DNA from 3 places in the Pseudomonas sp. 20-5 genome. Region 1 is predicted to be linked to each of the others. Evidence: predicted binding sites of a transcription regulator. Region 1 holds the regulator's gene; each other region holds the start of a gene.

Region 1 (7,406 bases):
CACGAGCTGCTGGGCCATGAAGAAGTGCAACAGCTCCTGCAATTGCTCGCGCGCAGCTCGCCGAAGCTGGCGGAAGAGCTGGTGCCGGGGCTGATTTCCCTGTCCACCCTGCTCAAGGTCCTGCAGGCGCTGCTCCAGGAGCAGGTGCCGGTGCGCGACATCCGTACCATCGCCGAGGCCATCGCCAACGTCGCTCCACGGAGTCAAGATCCCGGCGCGATGGTCGCCGCGGTTCGCGTCGCGTTGTCCCGCGCAATCGTGCAAAGCATTGTCGGGCTTGAGCCGGAGCTGCCTGTGATCACGCTCGAGCCGAGGTTGGAACAGATTTTGCTGAACAGCATGCAGAAGGCCGGACAAGGCTCCGAGGACGGCATGTTGCTGGAGCCGGGGATGGCCGAGAAGCTGCAACGCTCGCTGATCGAGAGCGCGCAACGCCAGGAGATGCTCGGTAAGCCGGCGATCCTGCTGGTTGCCGGACCGATCCGCTCGATGATGTCGCGCTTCGCGCGGATGGCGGTGCCCAGCATGCATGTGCTGGCCTACCAGGAAATCCCGGACAACAAGCAAGTCACCATCGTCGCGACGGTGGGACAGAACTGAACGAGGGCTGCGCCGGCTCCAGGGCTGGCACACCGGGCAACCTGAGGTTGCCGGCAAGACTACTGAACTGAGGGGTTCGGGCAATGCAAGTCAAACGCTTCTTCGCCGCCGATATGCGCCAGGCCATGAAACTGGTCCGCGACGAACTGGGTCCGGACGCCGCGATTCTCGGCAACCGCCGGGTCGCCGGCGGCATCGAGCTGACCGCGGCGCTGGATTACCAGGCCCCGCCGGCGCCGAGCAAGCCCAACCCGGCGCTGGAAGTGGAGCTGCGCAAGACCCAGGCGCGGATCGCCGAGGCGCGCGCCGAGTTGACGGCGCGTCCGGCGGAAAACCAGCGCAAGGACCGTCAATTGTTCGCCGAGGAGAAGCCGGCGCGTCCGACCCTGGCCGAGTCCATGACGGCGGCGCAGGCCAAGCCCCAGGCGGGCGGCCAGACCCTCGAGGCAATGCGTTTCGAACTGAACGGCCTGCGCGAGCTGATCGAGGTACAACTGGGTTCCATCGCCTGGGGCCAGTTGCAGCACCAGCGTCCGCAGCAGGCCAATCTCTGGCGGCGCCTGCAGCGCATGGGCTTGCCGGCGGAGCTGAGCAAGCCGTTGCTGGAGCGGGTCGCCGCGGTGGGCGATACGCGCCAGGCCTGGCGCATGCTGTTGGCGCACCTGTCGCGTGCCGTGCAGACCCCCGAGCAGGACCCGCTCGACGCGGGCGGCGTACTGGCCCTGGTCGGCCCGGCAGGCGCCGGCAAGACCACCACCCTGGCGAAGATGGCCGCGCGCTACGTCCTCAAGTACGGCGCCCAGAGCCTGGCGCTGGTGAGCATGGACAGCTACCGGATCGGCGCCCAGGAGCAGATCAAGACCCTCGGTCGGATCCTCAACGTACCGGTGACCCTGGTCGATCCCGGCCAGTCGCTGATCCAGGCCCTGGCGCCGCTGGCGCGCAAGCGCATGGTGCTGATCGATACCGCCGGCCTGCCGGCCAGCGACCCGGCATTGCGCATGCAGCTCGAGGCACTGGCGTCGCCGAGCCTGAACGTGAAGAATTACCTGGTGATGGCCACCACCAGCCAGAGCCAGGTGCTCAAGTCGGCCTACCAGACCTATCGGCACTGCGGGCTGGCGGGTTGCATCCTGACTAAGCTGGACGAGGCGGGCAGCCTCGGTGAATCGATGGCGCTGGCTATCGCCCAGCGTCTCCCGGTAGCCTATCTGGCGGATGGGCCGCGGATTCCGGACGACCTGCAGGTGGCGCGCAGTCACCAACTGGTCAGCCGGGCGGTGAGCCTGCAGGCACCGGAAGAGCCCAGCGAGGACGCCATGGCCGAGATGTTCGCCGGGCTCTACCAGCAACCGGCGCGGCGTGCCGGCTGAGGACGTGGGAAGAACCGCGCGTGGCGCGGGTGACGGAAGCGAAGGTGGCTTCCGCCGGGCCGGGAGCGATGGCGCATCGTTCCCGCCAATACCGGAGAGCGCTGGAAGGGGCGTTCCGGGAAGACGACAACACAAGGTATGAAGCAGATGGGTAGCATGCATCCCGTACAGGTGATCGCAGTAACTGGCGGCAAGGGCGGCGTCGGCAAGACCAATGTGTCGGTGAACCTGGCACTGGCTCTGGCCGATCTCGGCCGTCGCGTCATGCTGCTGGATGCCGACCTCGGCCTGGCCAACGTCGACGTCCTGCTGGGACTCACGCCCAAGCGCACCCTGGCCGACGTGATCGAGGGACGCTGCGAACTGCGCGATGTCCTCCTCCTCGGTCCCGGTGGCGTGCGCATCGTTCCCGCGGCCTCCGGCACGCAGAGCATGGTGCACCTCTCGCCGATGCAGCATGCGGGGCTGATCCAGGCGTTCAGCGATATCAGCGACAACCTCGATGTCCTGGTCGTCGACACTGCCGCCGGGATCGGCGATTCGGTGGTCAGTTTCGTCCGCGCCGCGCAGGAGGTGCTGCTGGTCGTCTGCGACGAGCCGACCTCGATCACCGATGCCTACGCCCTGATCAAACTGCTCAACCGCGACCACGGCATGACCCGCTTCCGGGTCCTGGCCAACATGGCCCACAGCCCGCAGGAAGGACGCAACCTGTTCGCCAAACTGACCAAGGTCACTGACCGTTTCCTCGACGTCGCACTACAGTATGTAGGTGTCATCCCTTACGACGAGTCGGTACGCAAGGCCGTGCAGAAACAGCGAGCCGTATACGAGGCATTCCCCCGCTCGAAGGCGTCCCTGGCCTTCAAGGCGGTCGCGCAGAAGGTCGATAGCTGGCCGCTGCCGGCCAACCCGCGCGGGCACCTGGAGTTCTTCGTCGAACGACTGGTCCAACACCCCGCGACAGGTTCGGCCGTATGACAGCGGCCTCTGGAGTGCGTATGTATAGCAAGGCGCAAGCGCAGAACTCCCAGGAGCAACTGATCCAGCGTTACGCACCACTGGTCAAGCGCATCGCCTATCACCTGCTCGGCCGCCTGCCGGCCAGCGTGCAGGTGGAGGACCTGATGCAGGCCGGCATGATCGGCCTGCTCGAGGCCGCGAAGAAATACGACGCCGGCAAGGGCGCCAGCTTCGAGACCTATGCCGGCATCCGCATCCGCGGGGCCATGCTCGACGAGGTCCGCAAGGGCGACTGGGCGCCGCGTTCGGTGCACCGCAACACGCGCATGGTGACCGACGCGATCCGCGCGATCGAGGCGAGAACCGGACGCGACGCTAAAGATCACGAAGTTGCTGCCGAACTCCAATTGAGCCTCGAAGATTACTACGGCATCCTCAGCGACACGCAGGGCAGCCGTCTGTACAGCTTCGACGACCTGTTGCAGGACGGCGAACATGGATTGCCGGAAGACACCAGCCTCAGTCACAACGAACCGATCCACGGCCTGCTCGACGAACGTTTCCAGGCGGCCCTGGCGGATGCCATCGCCAAGTTGCCGGAGCGCGAGCGCCTGGTGCTGGCGTTGTATTACGACGAGGAACTCAACCTCAAGGAGATCGGCGAGGTACTGGGCGTCAGCGAATCGCGGGTCAGCCAGTTGCACAGCCAGTGCGCCGCGCGTTTGCGCGCGCGCCTGGCCGATTGGCGGTCGGCCTGAACCGGCCTCGACCGCAGCTTGTAACCGTTAACGCAAAAGAATGTGTGGCGCGTCCCCTGGGGCGCGCTCTGGTCTGTACGGAGGTTTACTTGGACAAGAACATGAAAATTCTCATCGTGGACGACTTTTCCACGATGAGACGCATCATCAAGAACCTCTTGCGGGACTTGGGCTTCACCAATACCGCCGAGGCCGACGACGGCACCACGGCGCTGCCGATGCTGCACAGCGGCAATTTCGACTTTCTCGTCACCGACTGGAACATGCCGGGCATGACCGGCATCGATCTGCTGCGCGCGGTTCGCGCCGACGAGCGCCTCAAGCACCTGCCGGTGCTGATGGTCACCGCCGAGGCCAAACGCGACCAGATCATCGAAGCTGCCCAGGCCGGGGTCAACGGCTATGTGGTCAAACCCTTCACCGCTCAGGTCCTGAAGGAAAAGATCGAGAAGATTTTCGAGCGGGTCAACGGCTGAAGCCGGCCAAGAGGGTGTCATGGTGCTTGGTAACGATTCCACGGGCGACGAATTCGAATCGACCCTGAAAAAACATGCGCGCGAACTGGTGGACTGTCTCGAACGGGGGCACTTCCAGCAGGCGGTGCAATTGATCCAGGAGCTCAGCCAGGCCAGGGACCGTGGCCTCTACCAGGAAGTGGGCAAGCTGACCCGCGAACTGCACAACGCCATCGTCGATTTCCAGATCGACCCGCATTCCCCCCACGCGCAGGAAATGTCGCAGATCGCCGATGCCACCGATCGTCTTTCCTACGTGGTGGAAATGACCGAGAAGGCCGCCAACCGGACCATGGACCTGGTGGAGCAGAGCGCCCCGCTGGTCAACCAGTTGGGCGACGATTCGCGGGAGCTGCACCAGGAGTGGCAACGCTTCATGCGCCGGGAAATCGACGCTGACGGCTTCCGCGAGCTGGCCAAGCGCATCGAACAGTTCCTCGTGCGCAGCGGCGAGAACGCCGGCCAGTTGTCCTCGCAGCTCAATGACATCCTGCTGGCGCAGGATTACCAGGACCTGACCGGCCAGGTGATCAAGCGTGTCACCAAGCTGGTCACCGAGGTCGAGAGCAACCTCGTGAAGCTGGTCTGGATGGCCGGCCAGGTGGACCGTTACGCCGGAATCGAGCACGACCACGTGAGCATGCGCCACCAGGCCGCGCTGGAGCGTTCGGCCAAGGGCGAGGGGCCGCAGGTCGCCGCGGAAAAACGAGAGGATGTGGTGTCCGGGCAGGATGACGTGGACGATCTGCTGTCCAGCCTGGGTTTCTGACCCGCCCGGCTCAAGACTGCGGCATCGCTGCCGTTAAGTAAGCATTGAACGCTGGCATCCGCGGGCTGCTGGCACAGCCTTCGTCATGCCGGTGATCCCGGCGGGCGGGCTGAAGTCGGTCCGGAAAGCCGGGCCGGTATTTCCGGCAGGACAGCGGTCCTGCCGATCCTTTCGAGTAACACGTCTCTGGGAGCAGCCGAATGAGCTTCGACGCCGATGAAGAAATCCTCCAGGACTTCCTGGTTGAGGCCGGCGAGATTCTCGAGCAATTGTCCGAGCAACTGGTCGAGCTGGAGAGCCGGCCGGACGATATGGACCTGCTCAATGCCATTTTCCGTGGGTTCCATACGGTCAAGGGCGGTGCCGGCTTCCTCCAGCTGAACGCGCTGGTGGAATGCTGCCACATTGCGGAAAACGTCTTCGATATCCTGCGCAAGGGCGAGCGGCGCGTCAGCTCCGAACTGATGGATGTGGTGCTGCAGGCGCTGGATACGGTCAACGCGATGTTCGACCAGGTGCGCGAGCAGTCCGAACCGACCCCGGCGACGCCCGAGCTGCTGGCGGCCCTTGCCCGCCTGGCCGAGCCCGAGGGCGCCGAGCCCGCGGAACCTGTGCAAGCGCCACCGGCGGCCGTTCCGCCAGCCGAGCCTGCGGCGCCGCCGGAAGCGCCCGCGCAGAGTGCCTCCAGCGATATCACCGACGACGAGTTCGAGCAGTTGCTGGATGCTCTGCAGGGCGACGAAGCGCCGGCCTCCGCCGTTGCAGAAGCGCCCGCGGCTCCCGCTGGCGACGAGATCAGCGACGCCGAGTTCGAGGCGTTGCTCGACCAGTTGCACGGCAAGGGCAAGTTCGTCCCGCCGGCGGTCTCGGCCGAGCTTGCGCAAGTCCCCGCCAAGGCGGTCGAGCCGGCCGCGGCTGCCGCTGGTGACGATATCAGCGACGACGAGTTCGAGGCGCTGCTCGACGAACTGCACGGCAAGGGCAAGTTCGGCGATGTCCCGGAAGCCGCCGGCACACCCGCCGCACCGGCTGCCGCGGCTCCAGCGGCTGCGCCGGCGGAGCAGGGCAAGGCGCCGGCCGCCGCGGGCGGCGATGAGATCAGCGACGACGAGTTCGAGTCGCTGCTCGACGAACTGCACGGCAAGGGCAAGTTCAACGGCGCCTCCGAGGCCGTGGCGGCCGCCGCGGCGGTAGCCAAGAACATCGCGGCGAAGAGTCCCGCGGCGAAACCGGTCGCTCCGGCCAAGGCCGCCGCCGCGCGTCCGGCGGCGCCCGACAGGCCCGCGGCGAGCGAGGCGGAGACCACCGTGCGGGTGGATACGGCGCGTCTCGACGAGATCATGAACATGGTCGGCGAGCTGGTGCTGGTGCGTAACCGCCTGGTGCGCCTGGGCCTGAACAGTGGCGACGAGGCCATGGCCAAGGCCGTGGCCAACCTCGACGTGGTCACCGGCGACCTGCAGATGTCGGTGATGAAGACCCGCATGCAGCCGATCAAGAAGGTCTTCGGCCGCTTCCCGCGCCTGGTTCGCGACCTGGCGCGGAACATGAAGAAAGAGATCAACCTGGAGCTGGTGGGCGAAGAGACCGACCTCGACAAGAACCTGGTCGAGGCCCTCGCCGATCCGCTGGTGCACCTGGTGCGCAACGCCGTCGACCACGGCATCGAGAGTCCGGAGGAGCGCGAGGCCGCCGGCAAGCCGCGGGTCGGCCAGGTGGTGCTGTCAGCGGAGCAGGAGGGTGACCACATCCTCCTGATGATCACCGACGACGGCAAGGGCATGGACGCCGAGGTGCTGCGCAACAAGGCGGTGGAGAAGGGCCTGCTGGAGCGCGATGCGGCGGACCGCCTGACCGACCTGGAGTGCTACAACCTGATTTTCGCCCCGGGTTTCTCGACCAAGACCGAGATTTCCGACGTGTCCGGCCGCGGTGTCGGCATGGACGTGGTGAAGACCAAGATTTCCCAGCTCAACGGCACGGTCAACGTGTTTTCGCAGAAGGGGTCCGGCTCGAAGATCGTCATCAAGGTGCCGCTGACTTTGGCGATCATGCCTACCCTTATGGTGATGCTGGGCAGCCAGGCGTTCGCCTTCCCGCTGGTCAACGTCAACGAAATCTTCCATCTTGACCTGTCGCGCACCAATGTCGTGGATGGCCAGGAAGTGGTGATCGTCCGCGACAAGGCCTTGCCGCTGTTCTATCTCAAGCGCTGGCTGGTGCCGAGTGCGGCCCACGAAGAGCAGGGTGAGGGGCACGTGGTGATCCTGTCGGTCGGCACCCAGCGCATCGGTTTCGTCGTCGACCAGTTGGTGGGACAAGAAGAAGTGGTGATCAAGCCACTCGGCAAGATGTTGCAGGGCACCCCCGGCATGGCGGGCGCCACCATCACCGGGGACGGGCGCATCGCCCTGATCCTCGATGTGCC
Region 2 (7,406 bases), 2.2 Mb from region 1:
GCCTACGCATCCCGGCCAGCGGAGCCTCCGCGCGGCGCGTCGAGAATCGCCTGCCGGGCGCCGACGCCAACCCTTACCTGGCCATCGCCGCCAGCCTGGCCGCCGGTCTCTACGGCCTGGAGCACGAACTGGAGCCGAGCCCGGCGATCCAGGGTGAGTTCGAGGTACCGGAGGAGTTGACCCTGCCTTGCACCATGTACGACGCCCTGCGGCGCCTGAAAGGCAGCGCGCTGGCGCGCGAACTGTTCGGCAGCGAGTTCGTCGAAGGCTACGTGGCGACCAAGAGCATGGAGCTGACCAGCTTCTTCGACGAGATCAGCCCCTGGGAGCGTCGCGTCCTGGCAGCCCAGGCCTGATCCACCGTGGTACTTTCCTAGCCCTGTGTCACCCCCTGCCGCCTCGCGGCGGCAGGGTCGTGGTGTCGGGTGCCGGCTTCGGCATCCCGCGTCCTGTCCCGGGGCCTCCCCGGGACTCCAACGCTGTGCGAGCCGGGCAGTCCGCGAGCGGCGCCGGCTCCCTTGTACGGGACCGGAGGTCCGATGCGGCGGATTTTCTTCTCTTTTCGCGCTCTCTATTTCGCTACCCTGCTGATGCTCACCGGCTCCGGCCTGCTCAGCACCTACCTGGCGCTGCGCCTGGCGGCGGACAAGGTCGACGGCCTGTGGGTCGGCGCGCTGATGGCAGCCAACTACTTCGGCCTGGTGCTGGGCGGCAAGGTCGGTCACCGGCTGATCGCCCGGGTCGGCCACATCCGCGCCTACGTCGCCTGCGCCGGGGTGGTCACCGCCGCGGTCCTCGGCCATGGCCTGCTGCCCTGGCTGCCGGCCTGGATCGCCTTGCGCATGGTGATGGGCCTGGGCCTGATGTGCCAGTACATGGTGATCGAGAGCTGGCTCAACGAGCAGGCCGATGCCAGCCAGCGCGGCGCGGTGTTCGGCGGCTACATGGCGGCTTCCTACCTGGGCCTGGTGCTCGGCCAGATGATCCTGGTGGCGCATCCGCAACTGGGGCCGGAGTTGCTGATGCTGGTGGCCTTCTGTTTCGCCCTGTGCCTGGTGCCGCTGGCCCTGACCCACAAGATCCACCCCGCAGCGCTGCGCCCGGCGCCGCTCGAACCACGCTTCTTCATCCGCCGGGTGCCGCAGTCGCTGACCACCGTATTGGTCTCGGGGCTGGTGGTCGGCTCCTTCTATGGCCTGGCGCCGCTGTATGCCAACCAGTTGGGGTTGCCCAACGAGCAGGTCGGCCTGTACATGGGCGCCTGCATCTTCGCCGGGCTGCTGGTGCAATGGCCGCTCGGCTGGCTGTCCGACCGTCGCGACCGCGCCTGGCTGATCCGCGCCTGCGCCATCCTGCTGTGCCTGTTCGCCTTGCCGCTGGCATTGTTGCAACAGATGCCGCTGGCGTTGCTGCTGGCCCTGGGAATCGCCGCGAGCATGTTGCAGTTCACCCTCTATCCGCTGGCAGTGGCCTTTTCCAACGACCATGTGGAGACCGAGCGACGGGTTTCGCTGACCGCCATGCTGCTGGTGACCTTCGGCGTCGGCGCCTGCATCGGGCCGCTGGCGGCCGGCGCGCTGATGCGGCTGTTTGGCGCTAACATGCTATATGCGTTCGTCAGCGCCTGCGCGCTGATCCTGGTCTGGCGGGTCCATCCGGAGAAGGTCAGCGGCCTGCACCGGGTCGACGACGCGCCGCTGCACCACGTGCCGACCCCGGACAACATGACCAGCTCCCCGCTGGTCGCGGCGCTCGATCCGCGGGTAGACGAACAGGCGGTGCAGGAGCAGATGGTCGATGGCGAGCCCGACGCGCCGCAGGCCGACGGTGCGACGCAGAACTGAACTCCGCTCGCCGCGGGAGCCGATAGGCAGGAGAGGTTGCGATGAGTCCGACGCTTTCCCTTCACCTGATGGTGCGCAACCTGCCGCCCGGGCAGCGGCGGCCGAAGATCGCCCAGGCCATCGGCGAGGAGAGCGCGGGACGCTTGCAGCGGGTATTGCTGGAACGCGCCCTGCGCCTGCCCGATCGCGGCTTCAGCGCCCGCATCCTCTGGTTCGACGACGATCTGGACAGCGATCTGCAGGCGCTGGCGGTGGCATTGGGCTGGAGCCTGATGAGCCAGCCGGCCGGCGACCCCGGCGAGCGCATGCGGCGTATCGCGGCGCTGGGGTTGGCGGAAAGCGAGGCGGTACTGCTGATTCGCCACGACTGCCCGGTGCTGGACGGCGACTACCTGGAAGCGGCCTGCACCGCCCTGGGCCGCCACCAGGCGGTGCTGGGGCCGGTGGAGCGGGGCGGCTACGCGCTGCTCGGCCTGACCCGGGTCGACCCGCTGTTGTTCGAGTCGATGCCCTGGGGCGGAGACCGCCTGCTGGCGCTGACCTGCGAGCGTCTCCGGCAACTGGGCTGGGAGCATCACCTGTTGCCGGCGCTCTGGGACGTCGACCGTCCCGAGGACCTGCCGCGCCTGGCGGCGCTGGGGCTGGTCCTGTGAAACTCAGAACAGTTCGTCTTTCTCGAAGCGCCGCGCTTCGCGCTGTAACTGGTAGACGAAGCGATCCACCTGACGCTGGGCGAGGCCGCTCATCTCGCTGAAGCGGACGCCGGCGAAGGTCGCGTCGAGCTTTTCGTCGAAGCGCACGTGACGCAGTTCGATCGCGCTACTGATCGCGCCCTGTGGCAGCTGGGCGCTGAAGTCTTCGTAGATCTCGCCGGGATGCAGGCGTTCGGCGACATTGCCGGCGAAGCGCAGCTTGGCGCCGGTGGCGGAGATATCCAGCAGTTGTCCGCTCAGCGGCGCGCGGAGTTTTTCCCCGGCGATTTCCGCGGCGATCGGCTGGCTCTGCTTGATGCTGGCGCGGTAGGCGTTGCGGCGCTGGTGGTAGAGCACTTCGGCGGGAAGGGCGGCCCAGTAGCAGGGGACGCCGTCGTGTTCGCCGAACTGCACCGGGCGCTCGCATTCCCAGGCGATACGCACGCCTTCGTGGAAGGCTTCGACGCGAAACGCCTCGCCGTTCTGCAGGAAACGTTCGCCGGTGTTGGGGATGAGTTCGTCCAGCGCGACCATCCCGCGGTCGCGGTCGATGTCCACCAGGAAGCTCTGGAAGCGCTGGTTGCGATCGGCAAAGGTGATCAGCAGGGAGTCGCGGCTATCCTGCAGCAGGCGCAGGTTGGCCTGGATTTCCACGGGGGCCTTGAGCACCTTCGGGGGTTGCGGCCCCGCTTCTTCGACGAACGGGTTGGGCACCTTCAATGCTCTCCTGGGGCACGAATGCCTCAATGATAGCACTGTGCCTTGATACGTGTGCTGGTCGGGTTCAGGCCTGGCTGAGCGGACGTTGCCGGCTGCTCGAGGCGGTGCCGCCGCGGCTGTCGTACAGGCTCGGGGCGTCCTGGCCGCGGAGGATGTTCAGCAGGCTGCCGGTGGAAGCCTGGTTGGCGCGGATGATCCGCCCGTTGCGCAGATTGGCCTGCTGGCAACGCTCCAGCAGTTCGCCCAGTTCGTCGCCGCGAGCCAGCAGCTCGGCGCCATCCGCGCGCTCGCGGGCATAGCGGGCAAGGCCTTCGCGGTCGAGGGAAACGCCGGCTTCGCGGAGGATTTCCGCGCGGGCCCGGCCATTTCGCTCCAGTTGCTGCATCAGTGGCTGCTTGGCCCCGAGAAGCTGTTGCAGAACCGGCAGCTCGCGCCGTTCCAGGGCCTGGAATTCTTCGTCGACCAACTGCAGGAGTTGGTTGGCGTGGCCGATATCCTCGGCGAACAGATCGAGCAGGGTAGGGGAGTCAGGCATCTCGGGCTCGGGAGTTCATTCGGCGTCCAATGTCCTCCAGCGCGTCCTTCGAGGTCAGCGCTGGGATTCGAAGTCGAGCAGCTTGCTGGCAACACGCTCGCTGTCGACCTGATAGGTGCCATCGGCGATCGCTTGCTTGATCCGGGCAACCTTATCGTTGTCGACCACCGGCAGGGTCTGCAGCTGGTCCGTGACTTTCTGCATGTTCTGGGCGGTTTCGCTGATCTGCACCGACTCGCCGCTCTTCGGAGCGGAAGTCGCAGCCTGGCCTGCCTTGTCGGCGCCAGTGGCGTCGGGGCGACCTGCGGCGGTGCTGCCGGTACGGCCGGTGGTGGCTGGCGTGCTGCCGGGATTCAGCCGGTTGAAGTCGATGACCATGGTTGTAAACCTCGAAGGTATTGGACGCTTGCCTAGCTTTTCGGCGAAGGCTTGAAAAACTTTAGGACTTATTTTCGTGCGTCGTTTCCCAGTTTAGAGAAACCCGCCGGGGTAGCGCCAGCGCTACCGGCCACGGCTTTCCCTCTACATATTCACCTCGACCGTGCCGGGTTCTATCACGCGGGCCTTGATTATCCGCTGCGAGCGCAGGTTGCGCACGCGGATCTGCTGGCCCGGGGCGCCATCGGACAGCGCCTCGCCGGGCATCTTGACGTTGATGGTGGCAGTGCGTGCGAGGATCACCACCTGGTCGCCCTTGCGCACGGCCTCGGCCTGCTCGAGGAAGACCGGCGCCAGCACCTGGTCGTTGACCACCGGTCGGCGCAGCTTCTGCCCGACGACGCGGGCCGGATCGGTCAGGTAGCCCTGGGTCAGCAGGCCGACGTCGCGCTCGACCAGGGCGATGTCGGCATCCTCCAGCACGTGCGCGCGCTTGAGTGGCTGCACCGCGACCACTACCTGGCGGAACAGTTTCACCTGCGCCGGCATGAAGATGGTCCAGGGCGCACTGCCTTCGCAACTGATGCGCACGGTGACCCTGCCGATCGGTTGTGCCGGACTTTCCTGGCTGAGCGTCAAGTCCCTGTCGCATTCGGCCAGGCGCAAGCGCGGGTCGACGCGATTGACCTGAATCTGGTAGCGCCCGTCGAGTCCGCTATTCTGCAGATATTCTTCTACCTTGAATTCAAGAAACCCCTGGGTGGAGCCGATAAGTACCTCGGGAGCGGTAAAACCCTGGGCCTGGCTGTTGTTAGCCGCGCACAGGTAGCCGAGCCCGAGCAAAACGGGTAAAAACCGTAGAGAAGTATGGCTACATGCCACTATTCGTCGAAAAACTGTCGTTGCCTGTTTCATGCAACGGGTTAAGCAATGGTCGTGCCGGAGTCCGGCACGACCGTCTGAGGGGAGCGCCAATGGCCGGTGTTTTGGATTCAGTCAACCAGCGTACGCAGTTGGTCGGACAGAACCGTCTGGAGCTGCTTCTGTTCCGCCTGGACGGCAACCAGCTCTACGGCATCAACGTGTTCAAGGTGAAAGAGGTGTTGCAGTGCCCGCGCCTGACGGTGATGCCCAAGTCCAGCCCGGTGGTGCGCGGGGTGGCGAACATCCGCGGAGGCACCATTCCGATCCTCGACCTGGCGCTGGCCACCGGCCGCCGCGGGTTGCAGGACCTGACCAACAGCTTCGCGATCATCACCGAGTACAACACCAAGGTGCAGGGCTTCCTGGTGCGCTCGGTGGAGCGCATCGTCAACATGAACTGGGAAGAGATCCATCCGCCACCCAAGGGCGCCGGCCGCGAGCATTACCTGACCGCGGTGACCCGGGTGGACAAGCAGTTGGTGGAAATCATCGACGTGGAAAAAGTGCTCGCGGAGGTCGCACCGACGTCCGAGGAAGTGTCCCACGGAGTGGTGGACGCCGAGACCCAGAGCCGCGCGGTGACCAAGCGGGTGCTGGTGGTGGACGATTCGTCGGTGGCGCGCAAGCAGGTAATCCGTTGCCTGGAGGCGGTCGGCGTGGAAATGACCGCGCTCAACGACGGGCGCCAGGCCCTGGAGTACCTGCAGAACATGCTCTCCGAGGGACGGCGTCCGGAAGACGAGCTGCTGATGCTGATCTCCGACATCGAAATGCCGGAAATGGACGGTTATACCCTGACGGCGGAAATCCGTAGCGATCCCCGCCTGCAGAAACTGCACATTCTCTTGCATACTTCGTTGTCCGGGGTCTTCAACCAGGCGATGGTGAAGAAGGTCGGTGCGGACGACTTCCTCGCCAAGTTCCGTCCGGACGATCTGGCGGCGCGGGTGGTGGAGCGGATCAAGGCGGTGGACGCGGGCTGAGCGATCGGCCCTCGACAACAATGTGAATACGGGCGACCGGCTGCGTTCCGGTCGCCCAGGGCGAAGAGGCTTATGCGTGTCGGCAGCTAATGCGGATTTCGAGTTGTTCAGGGTCTTCCTCGAGAAGACCTGCGGCATTGTGCTGGGCAGCAACAAGCAGTACCTGGTCTCGAGCCGGCTGAACAAGCTGATGGAGCAGCAGGGCATCAAGAGCCTGGGAGAGCTGGTGCAGCGCATCCAGACCCAGCGCGGCGGCCTGCGCGAGATGGTGGTGGACGCGATGACCACCAACGAGACCCTGTGGTTTCGCGATACCTACCCGTTCGAGGTGCTCAAGCAGCGGGTTCTTCCCGAACTGATCAAGGCCAACGGCGGGCAGCGCCTGCGGATCTGGTCGGCGGCCTGTTCGTCAGGCCAGGAGCCATACTCGCTGTCGATGGCCATCGACGAGTTCGAGAAGACCAACCTGGGGCAGTTGAAGGCGGGCGTGCAGATCGTCGCCACCGACCTGTCGGGGTCGATGCTCACCGCCGCCAAGGCCGGCGAATACGACACCCTGGCGATGGGCCGCGGTCTGTCCCCGGAGCGTCTGCAACGCTATTTCGACGCCAAGGGACCGGGGCGCTGGGCGGTCAAGCCGGCGATCCGCAGCCGCGTCGAGTTCCGTGCCCTGAACCTGCTGGACAGCTACGCCAGCCTCGGCAAGTTCGACATGGTGTTCTGCCGCAACGTGCTGATCTATTTCTCCGCCGAGGTGAAGCGCGACATCCTGCTGCGCATCCATGGCACGCTCAAGCCTGGCGGCTACCTGTTCCTCGGCGCCTCCGAGGCGTTGAACAACCTGCCCGACCACTACCAGATGGTGCAGTGCAGCCCGGGCATCATCTACCGGGCCAAGTAGCGCAAGGAAGCGGACCCGCGCCAGGTTGCGCCGGGGGTGACCTGGCAGCCTGGCGCGGGTCCGCTTGGGACGGGCAGGTGGGACGAGACTTTCGCCCACTGCCCAGGCTCCGAGCGCCACGCGCGGCGGCGCCGTCGCAGCCCGCTCGGCACAGGACGGCTGGCTCGGAGCGGGGCAGTTTAGGACTGCGCGATCTAGTTGTATTGACAGATATTTCTGATAGTCAGGTGATCCGGCAAGTTGCCGCTTTGCCGGGGAACTGCTTACATGATTCAAGCCTTCCCTCGATCCGCCACGCCTACCAGGAGACTTCCATGGCCATCACTGCGCTGCCCTCGGCCGATGGGCAAGAGTTGACCATCCAGATCCAGGGGCGCTTCGACTTCGGGGCCCATCAGGATTTCCGCGACGCCTACGAGCGCGTCGCGA
Region 3 (7,406 bases), 1.2 Mb from region 1:
GCTGACGAAGGATTTCTGCAGCAGGTTGTCGCCGATGGCGATGCGCGGGGTCGGCAGGCCGGCGTGGTACACGGCGTAGTTGACGAAGGCCGGGTCCATCACGATATCGCGGTGGTTGGCGATGAACAGGTAGGCGCAGCCTGGCTTGAGGCGATTGACCCCGGAGTAGGTGACGCCATCGGTGGCCTTCTCGATGGTGTGGTCGACGTAGGGCTCGAACTTGTCCTGCAGCGTGGCGACGCTGCGGATGCCGGTGACCTCGCGGGCCAGGCGATGGGCTATAAGAGGTTTGAGCAGCCAACCGAGGGGACCGGCCAGGCGCGGGAAGCGGTAGCGGACCAGGGCGCCGAGGAAGGCGTCGTCGCTCAGGAGGCGTTGCAATACCGCGGGGACTTCGGCGTCACTGTAGGGTCGGATGGCTTCGAACTCGCCCATCATGCTTTCTGGTTCCATATGGATGCTGCGAAGGCCGCCCAAGGGGGTGGCCGAAAATTGAACCGCGCGATTATAAACGGAACTCATAGGGGGTGCAGCGATGCTCGAAAGCCAGGCCTATAGCTGCCCTTACTGCGGGGAACCGGCCGAGGCGCTGCTCGACCTGAGCGCCGGCGACCAGCAGTACTACGAGGACTGCCCGGTGTGCTGCCGGCCGATCCTGTTCGACCTGCGCACCGATGGGCAGGACTGGTCACTGAACGTCCGCCGGGAGGATGACTGATGCAGCGCGTATATGAGCCGGCCGACCTGCTGGAGGCCGAGATGCTGGTGGGAATGCTCGCCAGCGAAGGGATCGCCGCCCATGTCAGCGGCCGCCACCTGGTCGGCGCCATCGGCGAACTGCCGCCTGGCGGACTGCTGGCGTTGTTGGTGGCGGACGAGCAGACGGAGCGGGCGCGAGAACTGATCCTCGCCTACAACGCCGCCGCCCCGTTGGCCGAGGAGCCGCCGGAGCCCTGCGGCCCCGGCAGCCTGTTGTGTTGAGGCGGCCGCCGCTCAGTCGGCCGCCAGTTCGAAGACCTGCCAGCGCACCGAGCTGACGCCTTTCTCCAGGCTGACCCGGCTGACCAGGCGTTCCAGCTGCGCCGGAGCTTCGGGGGTGCCGAGCAGTTCGGCGCGGACTTCCAGCTTGGCCGGGTTGTCCAGATCCTCGCTGTGCAGCGATTGCAGGCGCAGGTCGCTGCTGCCGAGGCTGTGCAGCATCAGGCTGCGAACCTGGATCTCGTCCTCGGCGCGGCAGACGATCTGCACTTCGTAGCGTTGCTCGGCCTCGCTGGCCGGCAACACGTCCTGGCGGTTCAGGCGTTGGGCGATGTCGCGCAACAGGATGTTGGCGCAGAGCACCACCAGGCTGCCGAGCGTGGCCTCCAGCAGCAGGCCCATGCTGCACAGGACGCCGATGGCGGCGGTGCACCAGAGGGTGGCTGCGGTGTTCAGGCCGCGCACGTTGAGGCCGTCGCGCATGATCACGCCGCCGCCGAGGAAGCCGATCCCGGAGACTACATAGGCGGCGATCCGTGAAGCGTCGCCGGCCAGGCCGGGCACGCCCTGGGTCATCAGCACGAACAGGCAGGCGCCAGTGCTGACCAGCGCGTTGGTGCGCAGGCCGGTGAGGCGTTGGCGCAGCTGGCGTTCGGCGCCGATCAGGGCGCCCAGGGCCAGCGCGACCGCGACGCGCAGGAGAAATACTTTCCAATCCATGTTTCACCTCGTTGCCGGCCGACGGCCGGAGCTGGCGCGGGCCGTCGGTCCGCGCGGATAAGGGACGATGGATTGCGCAGGACCGCGGCTTCCCGCTGCGCGGTTGGCGCGAGGGAAGGGACACGAAGGGAAAATGGGGATGCGTCATCCCGGACGGGATGCGGATCGCCACTGTCCGCCATGTTCGGCGAGGCAGTGGCAGAGGGTTCTGCTGGACTAGCTCGCCGGATGGACCTGTCGCAATCGACTAGGGCTGTTGTCCAATGCAGGACTCCTGTGTGGGTTACAGAATGCGGGCGGCACCTTAAGCCTGGAGGATAGGCGCGTCAAGTTAAGATTGGGTTTCATTCAGCTTGCGTTCGGCAAGGCCAGTGTGGCGCTTCGGGTTACACTGTGCGGCTTTCCCTCACCAGGCAGTGCCAAGCATGAGTGGTCGTTACGCCCTGTTCCGCTGGAATCCGTCGCTGGCGGCCCTGCCGGGCTTTCCGGCGGATTGGCGGGCGCAGTGGAACATTTCTCCGGCGAACCAGGTGCTGATGGTTCGCGAGGACGCCGGTGCGCGCCGCGCCGACATGGCGCGCTGGGGGCTGACCCCGGCCTGGCTCACCGACCTGTCGCGTACGCCCAGCCACGCACGGGCGGAAACCCTCGCCGAGCAACCGATGTTCCGCGAGGCGTTCCAGCAGCGCCGCTGCCTGCTGCCGGCCAACGGCTTCTATGAATGGCGCGGGGTGCGCAAGCGTCCGTACTGGGTCTCCACCGGCGAGCGCCTGTTGTTCTTCGCCGGCATCTGGGAGGCCTATCCGGTGCATGGACAAACCTGGCTCAGCGTGGCCCAGGTATCCCAGGCGGCCGCCGAGTTCCGCCGGCCGCTGCTGCTCGACGAGGCCGAGCAGGATACCTGGCTGGCTCCGGACACGCCGCTGCCGGCGCTGATAAGCCTGCTCGCCAAGCCCCAGCCGAACCTGCGCAGCGTGGCCCTGGCCGGCTTCGTCAACAAGCCTGAAACCGACGGGCCGGAGTGCCTGACCCCGGCCTGACGCTAGACCCTGAACTGATTCACCAGGCGCCGCTGCTGCTCGGCCAGGCGGGTCAGCTCGGCGCTGGCCTGTGAGGCCTCGTCGGCGCCGCCGGCCACCTGGTTGGCGACCTGGCCGATGTTGGCGACGTTGCGGTTGATGTCCTCGGCCACCGCGCTCTGCTCCTCGGCGGCGCTGGCGATCTGGGTGTTCATGTCGTTGATCACCGATACCGCCTGGGTGATCGACTCCAGCGCCTCGGCCGCTTGGCGCGCATGGCGCACGCTGTCGTCGGTGCGCTCCTGGCTGTCCTGCATGACCTTCACCACGTCGCGGGTGCCCTGCTGCAACTGCTGGATCATGCTCTGGATTTCTTCGGTGGCCTGCTGGGTCTTCTGCGCCAGGTTGCGTACCTCGTCGGCCACCACCGCGAAACCGCGACCCTGCTCGCCGGCGCGGGCGGCCTCGATGGCGGCGTTGAGGGCGAGCAGGTTGGTCTGCTCGGCGATACCGCGGATCGCCACCAGGATCGCGTTGATGTTTTCGCTGTCCTTGGCCAGGTTCTGCACCACTCCGACCGCGCGGCCAATCTCGCTGGCCAGGGCCTGGATCGCCGCCGAGCTGCTTTCGACGATCTGCTTGCCCTGGTGCGCGGCCTGGTCCGCGTGGTTGGCTGCCTCGGCGGCGTGGGTGGCGTTGCGCGCCACGTCCTGGGCGGTGGCGGTCATCTCGTGGACCGCGGTGGCCACCAGTTCGATCTCCGCCAGTTGCTGCTGCACGCCCTGGTTGGTGCGGATGGCGATGTCGGCGGTGTGCTCCGAGGAGTCGCTGACCTTCTGCACCGATTGCACCACCTGGCCGATCATGTTCTGCAGTTTGCCAAGGAAGGTATTGAAGCCCTTGGCGATGGAGCCCAGCTCGTCGGCGCGCTCGCTGCTCAGGCGGCGGGTGAGGTCGCCTTCGCCCTGGGCGATGTCGTCGAGCATGCCGACCAATTGGCGCAGCGGCCGGGCGATGCCGTAGCCGACCAGCCAGACCACCAGCAGGCCGAGGGCCGCTACCACCAGGCCGGCCAGGCTCATGCCGAGGATATCCTGCTGGCGCTGGTCGCTCAGCTCGCCCTGGAGTTGCTGCAGTTCGCCGAATACCGCCGCCTGGGGAATCTGCAGCATGAGGGTCCAGCGCACGCCGCTGTCGGCGATGGTGAAAGGCAGGAACAGCTCGATGTGGCCGTGCTCGGCGTCGATGTCGTAGAGCGGCTGGTCGACCGTGAGGTTCTTCAGGTTGTCCACTTCGTTGCCGTCGAGGACGCTGCCGGCGGGCTCGCCGAGCTTGCTGTCGTCGCGGGTGTAGGCCACCAGGCGGCCGTTGCTGGCGATCAGCGCCATTTCCCCGGCGCCATCGTAGAGCTGCTGGTCGGCGCGCTTGAGCAGGTCCTGGATGAAGGCCAGCGAGAGGTCGGCACCGACTGCGCCGCGGAACTGGTCACCGACCATGATCGGCACGTTGAAGGACGACATCATCACGGTCTTGCCGCCCATTTCGTAAGGGGCCGGGTCGATGATGCAGGGACGCTTGTTCTCTTTCGGACAGGCATAGAACTCGTTCTCGCGCACCCCGGTGGGCAGCAGCTTTTCGCTATCGATGCTGTCGGCCATGGCCTCCACGATCGGCTTGCCGTCGGCGCCGCGATACCACCAGGGCAGGTAGCGGCCGTCCGGGCCGTAGCCCTTGCCGGGTTGCCCGGCGAAGGCGGCATCGGTATCGAAGGCATTGGGTTCCCAGGCCATGAAGGTGTCGAGCAGCTTGGGGTTGTTCTGCACGGTGCTGCGCAGCAGCGCGGAGATTTCGTCGCGGCTGGCGTTCAGCTGCGGCATGCCGTCGGCGCCCGGCTCGCCGAGCAGGCGGGTGCTGTTGGCCAGGCCGTGGACCACCGTCAGCGGATACTCCAGCTCGCGCTGGATCTGGCTGACCTGGGCGCGGGCCAGGGCCACCAGGCGCTCGTTGATGACCTTCTCCAACAGGCCCTGGGTGCGTTGCTGCACCAGCTCCTGCGTTCGCGCGCCGGCGAACAGGGCGTACAGCACCAGCACCACGACGACGCTTAGAACGCTGGCGCCGGCGAGGGCGGCGACAGAAAACTGGATCGACTTGAGCTTCATGATGGGACTTCTGACCCTTGTTGGAATTGTCTCTGAGGAGCTTATCGGCAGGAGGACGGCAAATCCTTAATCGGCCGTCGGAGATTTCCTCGCCAACGGCTGTTGCCGGCGTTCGAGGCGCGGCCTACCATGCGCTCGGCCTTCAGAGGAGAACAAAGGACCATGGCTCATCCCTTCCGATTCGCCACCCTCGCCGGCGCGCTGCTGCTCGCCGGTTGCCAGGCAGTGAACACCACCAGTGGCGGCGCCGTCGGCGTCGACCGCAAGCAATACATGTTCAGCATGTTGTCCAGCCAGGAAGTCGACCAGATGTACGCACAGTCGTACCAGAAGACTCTCGGCGAGGCGAAAAGCGCCGGCGTGCTCGATACCAGCAGCGCCGACGCGCGGCGAGTCAAGGCGATCGCCCAGCGGCTGATCCCGCAGACCGCCGCCTTCCGCCCGGACGCCACCGGCTGGAACTGGGAAGTCAATGTGGTGAAGAGCGACGAGCTCAATGCCAACTGCGGTCCCGGCGGCAAGATCATTTTCTACACCGGGCTGATCGACAAGCTGAAGCTCACCGACGACGAGATAGCCGCGGTGATGGGCCACGAGATCGCCCACGCCCTGCGCGAGCATGGGCGCGAGGCCATGTCCAAGGCCTACGGCGTGCAGGTGGCCAGCCAGATCGGCGCCCTGGCCGGCCTCGGCCAGGAAAGCCTGCAACTGGCCAATACCGGCGTCGACTACCTGATGACCCTGCCCAACAGTCGTGCCAACGAGAACGAAGCCGACCTGATCGGTCTCGAGCTGGCCGCCCGCGCCGGCTACAACCCGGAAGCGGCGATCACCCTCTGGCAGAAGATGGGCAGGGCCAGCGGCGGCGCCAGCCAGCCCGAGTTCACCAGCACCCACCCCTCCGACAGTTCGCGGATGGCCAATCTCCAGGCCGCGATTCCCAAGGTGATGCCGCTGTACCAGCAGGCCAGGCGCGGCAAGTGAGGCCAGGGCGCGCGGTCGCGGGGGGCGGCCGGCGCGCCGACAGGCTTACCATCGGAAACGCCTGTTGTGTATTTCCGTAACCTGCTGTTTGGTATCTCGCCGGTGTTCGGCCTAGACTGCTGGCCGACCCGCTTGCGGGACCCGTGGACGAACAGCCACTCTCACGCCCTGGAGCTCATGTGAAATACGCCGTACTCGGAGCCACCGGCCTGCTGGGACATCACGCCGCGCGCGCCATCAGGGCCGCCGGTCACGATCTGGTGCTGATCCACCGTCCTTCTTCGCAGATCCAGCGTCTCGCCTATCTGGAGCCCGAGTGCCGGGTCGCCGAGATGCTCGACCACGCCGGCCTGGAACGCGCCCTGCGCGGCCTCGACGGGGTGATCTTCAGCGCCGGCTACTATCCTTCGCGGCCGCGCCGCTGGCAGGAGGAAGTGGCCAGCGCGCTGGGCCAGACCAACCCGTTCTATGCCGCCTGCCTGCAGGCCAGGGTGCCGCGCATCCTCTATGTCGGTTCGGCATATGCCATGCCCCGCCATCCCCAGGGACTACCGGGCCACGAAGGGTTGTTCTACGACAGCCTGCCGAGCGGCAAGAGTTCCTACGTGCTGTGCAAATGGGCGCTCGACGAGCAGGCCCGGGAGCAGGCGCGCAACGGCCTGCCGGTGGTGATCGGGATTCCCGGCATGGTACTCGGCGAACTGGACATCGGCCCGACTACCGGGCGCGTGATCACCGCCATCGGCAATGGCGAGATGACCCACTACGTCGCCGGCCAGCGTAACGTCATCGATGCCGCCGAAGCCGGGCGCGGACTGCTGATGGCCCTTGAGCGCGGGCGTATCGGCGAGCGCTACCTGCTGACCGGGCACAACCTGGAAATGGCCGACCTGACCCGGCGCATCGCCGAGCTGCTCGGCCAGCCTGCGCCGCAGCCGATGTCGATGGCCATGGCTCGCGCGCTGGCCACCCTGGGCCGCTTGCGCTACCGGGTCAGCGGCCAGTTGCCGCTGCTCGACGAAACCGCCATCGAGGTGATGGCTGGCGGGCAGTTCCTCGATGGACGCAAGGCCCGCGAGGAACTCGGCTTCTTCTCCACCACCGCCCTCGACGACACCCTGCTGCGCGCCATCGACTGGTTCCGCGACAACGGCTATTTCAATGCCTAGGACGGTTGGCTAGGGCAGCGTTTTTTCCGCGAAGGGTCGGGTCTGCAGTCCCAGCTGGGCGCGAAAGCTCTCCATGTCGAACATGGTGCACAGCTCCTGCAACTGGCCCTGCGGGTTGAACACCCAGAAGCCCATCGCGGAAATGCTCAGCACCTTGTCGCTGGCCGGATAGCCCAGGGTCGGCCGGACGATGGTGCCGATCAGCGTGCTCCAGGTGAACACCTTGCGTTCCTCGCCGATGCAGTCTTCGACCACGACCTCCAGGTCCGGCATCGCCGTGCGGATGTCCTGCAGCAGGCGGATATAGCCGGCGGTATCCAGGGGACGGCCGATGAACGAGCTTTTGTAGAGGAAATCCTTGCTGTGCAACTGCT

Evidence for each region. The regulator FliA, encoded in region 1, starts transcription of late flagellar genes. The targets are predictions, from matches to a motif close to CTAAAGTTTNNNNNNNNNNNGCCGNTAA.
Region 2: the regulator FliA is predicted to act here: its motif matches at 4,207-4,234, upstream of flgM (flagellar biosynthesis anti-sigma factor FlgM).
Region 3: the regulator FliA is predicted to act here: its motif matches at 4,921-4,948, upstream of AC1RB9_RS24125 (methyl-accepting chemotaxis protein).

What each region holds. Positions count from the first base shown of each region.
Region 1 is NZ_CM165584.1:3,985,075-3,992,480, reverse strand. It holds gene flhA (flagellar biosynthesis protein FlhA) at 1-600, shown strand, start outside; gene flhF (flagellar biosynthesis GTPase FlhF) at 684-1,973, shown strand; gene fleN (flagellar synthesis regulator FleN) at 2,112-2,954, shown strand; gene fliA (RNA polymerase sigma factor FliA) at 2,951-3,694, shown strand; gene AC1RB9_RS18320 (chemotaxis response regulator CheY) at 3,796-4,170, shown strand; gene AC1RB9_RS18315 (protein phosphatase CheZ) at 4,190-4,978, shown strand; gene AC1RB9_RS18310 (chemotaxis protein CheA) at 5,179-7,406, shown strand, end outside.
Region 2 is NZ_CM165584.1:1,738,012-1,745,417, forward strand. It holds gene AC1RB9_RS08150 (glutamine synthetase family protein) at 1-356, shown strand, start outside; gene AC1RB9_RS08155 (MFS transporter) at 540-1,844, shown strand; gene AC1RB9_RS08160 (TIGR04282 family arsenosugar biosynthesis glycosyltransferase) at 1,886-2,497, shown strand; gene flgZ (flagellar brake protein FlgZ) at 2,501-3,292, opposite strand; gene AC1RB9_RS08170 (flagella synthesis protein FlgN) at 3,321-3,791, opposite strand; gene flgM (flagellar biosynthesis anti-sigma factor FlgM) at 3,846-4,169, opposite strand; gene flgA (flagellar basal body P-ring formation chaperone FlgA) at 4,314-5,012, opposite strand; gene AC1RB9_RS08185 (chemotaxis protein CheV) at 5,144-6,076, shown strand; gene cheR (protein-glutamate O-methyltransferase CheR) at 6,153-6,977, shown strand; gene hsbA (anti-anti sigma factor HsbA) at 7,292-7,406, shown strand, end outside.
Region 3 is NZ_CM165584.1:5,234,872-5,242,277, reverse strand. It holds gene AC1RB9_RS24150 (1-acyl-sn-glycerol-3-phosphate acyltransferase) at 1-438, opposite strand, end outside; gene AC1RB9_RS24145 (CPXCG motif-containing cysteine-rich protein) at 536-718, shown strand; gene AC1RB9_RS24140 (putative signal transducing protein) at 718-981, shown strand; gene AC1RB9_RS24135 (MgtC/SapB family protein) at 994-1,698, opposite strand; gene AC1RB9_RS24130 (SOS response-associated peptidase) at 2,124-2,738, shown strand; gene AC1RB9_RS24125 (methyl-accepting chemotaxis protein) at 2,741-4,879, opposite strand; gene AC1RB9_RS24120 (M48 family metallopeptidase) at 5,042-5,863, shown strand; gene AC1RB9_RS24115 (NAD-dependent epimerase/dehydratase family protein) at 6,007-7,032, shown strand; gene AC1RB9_RS24110 (nuclear transport factor 2 family protein) at 7,042-7,406, opposite strand, start outside.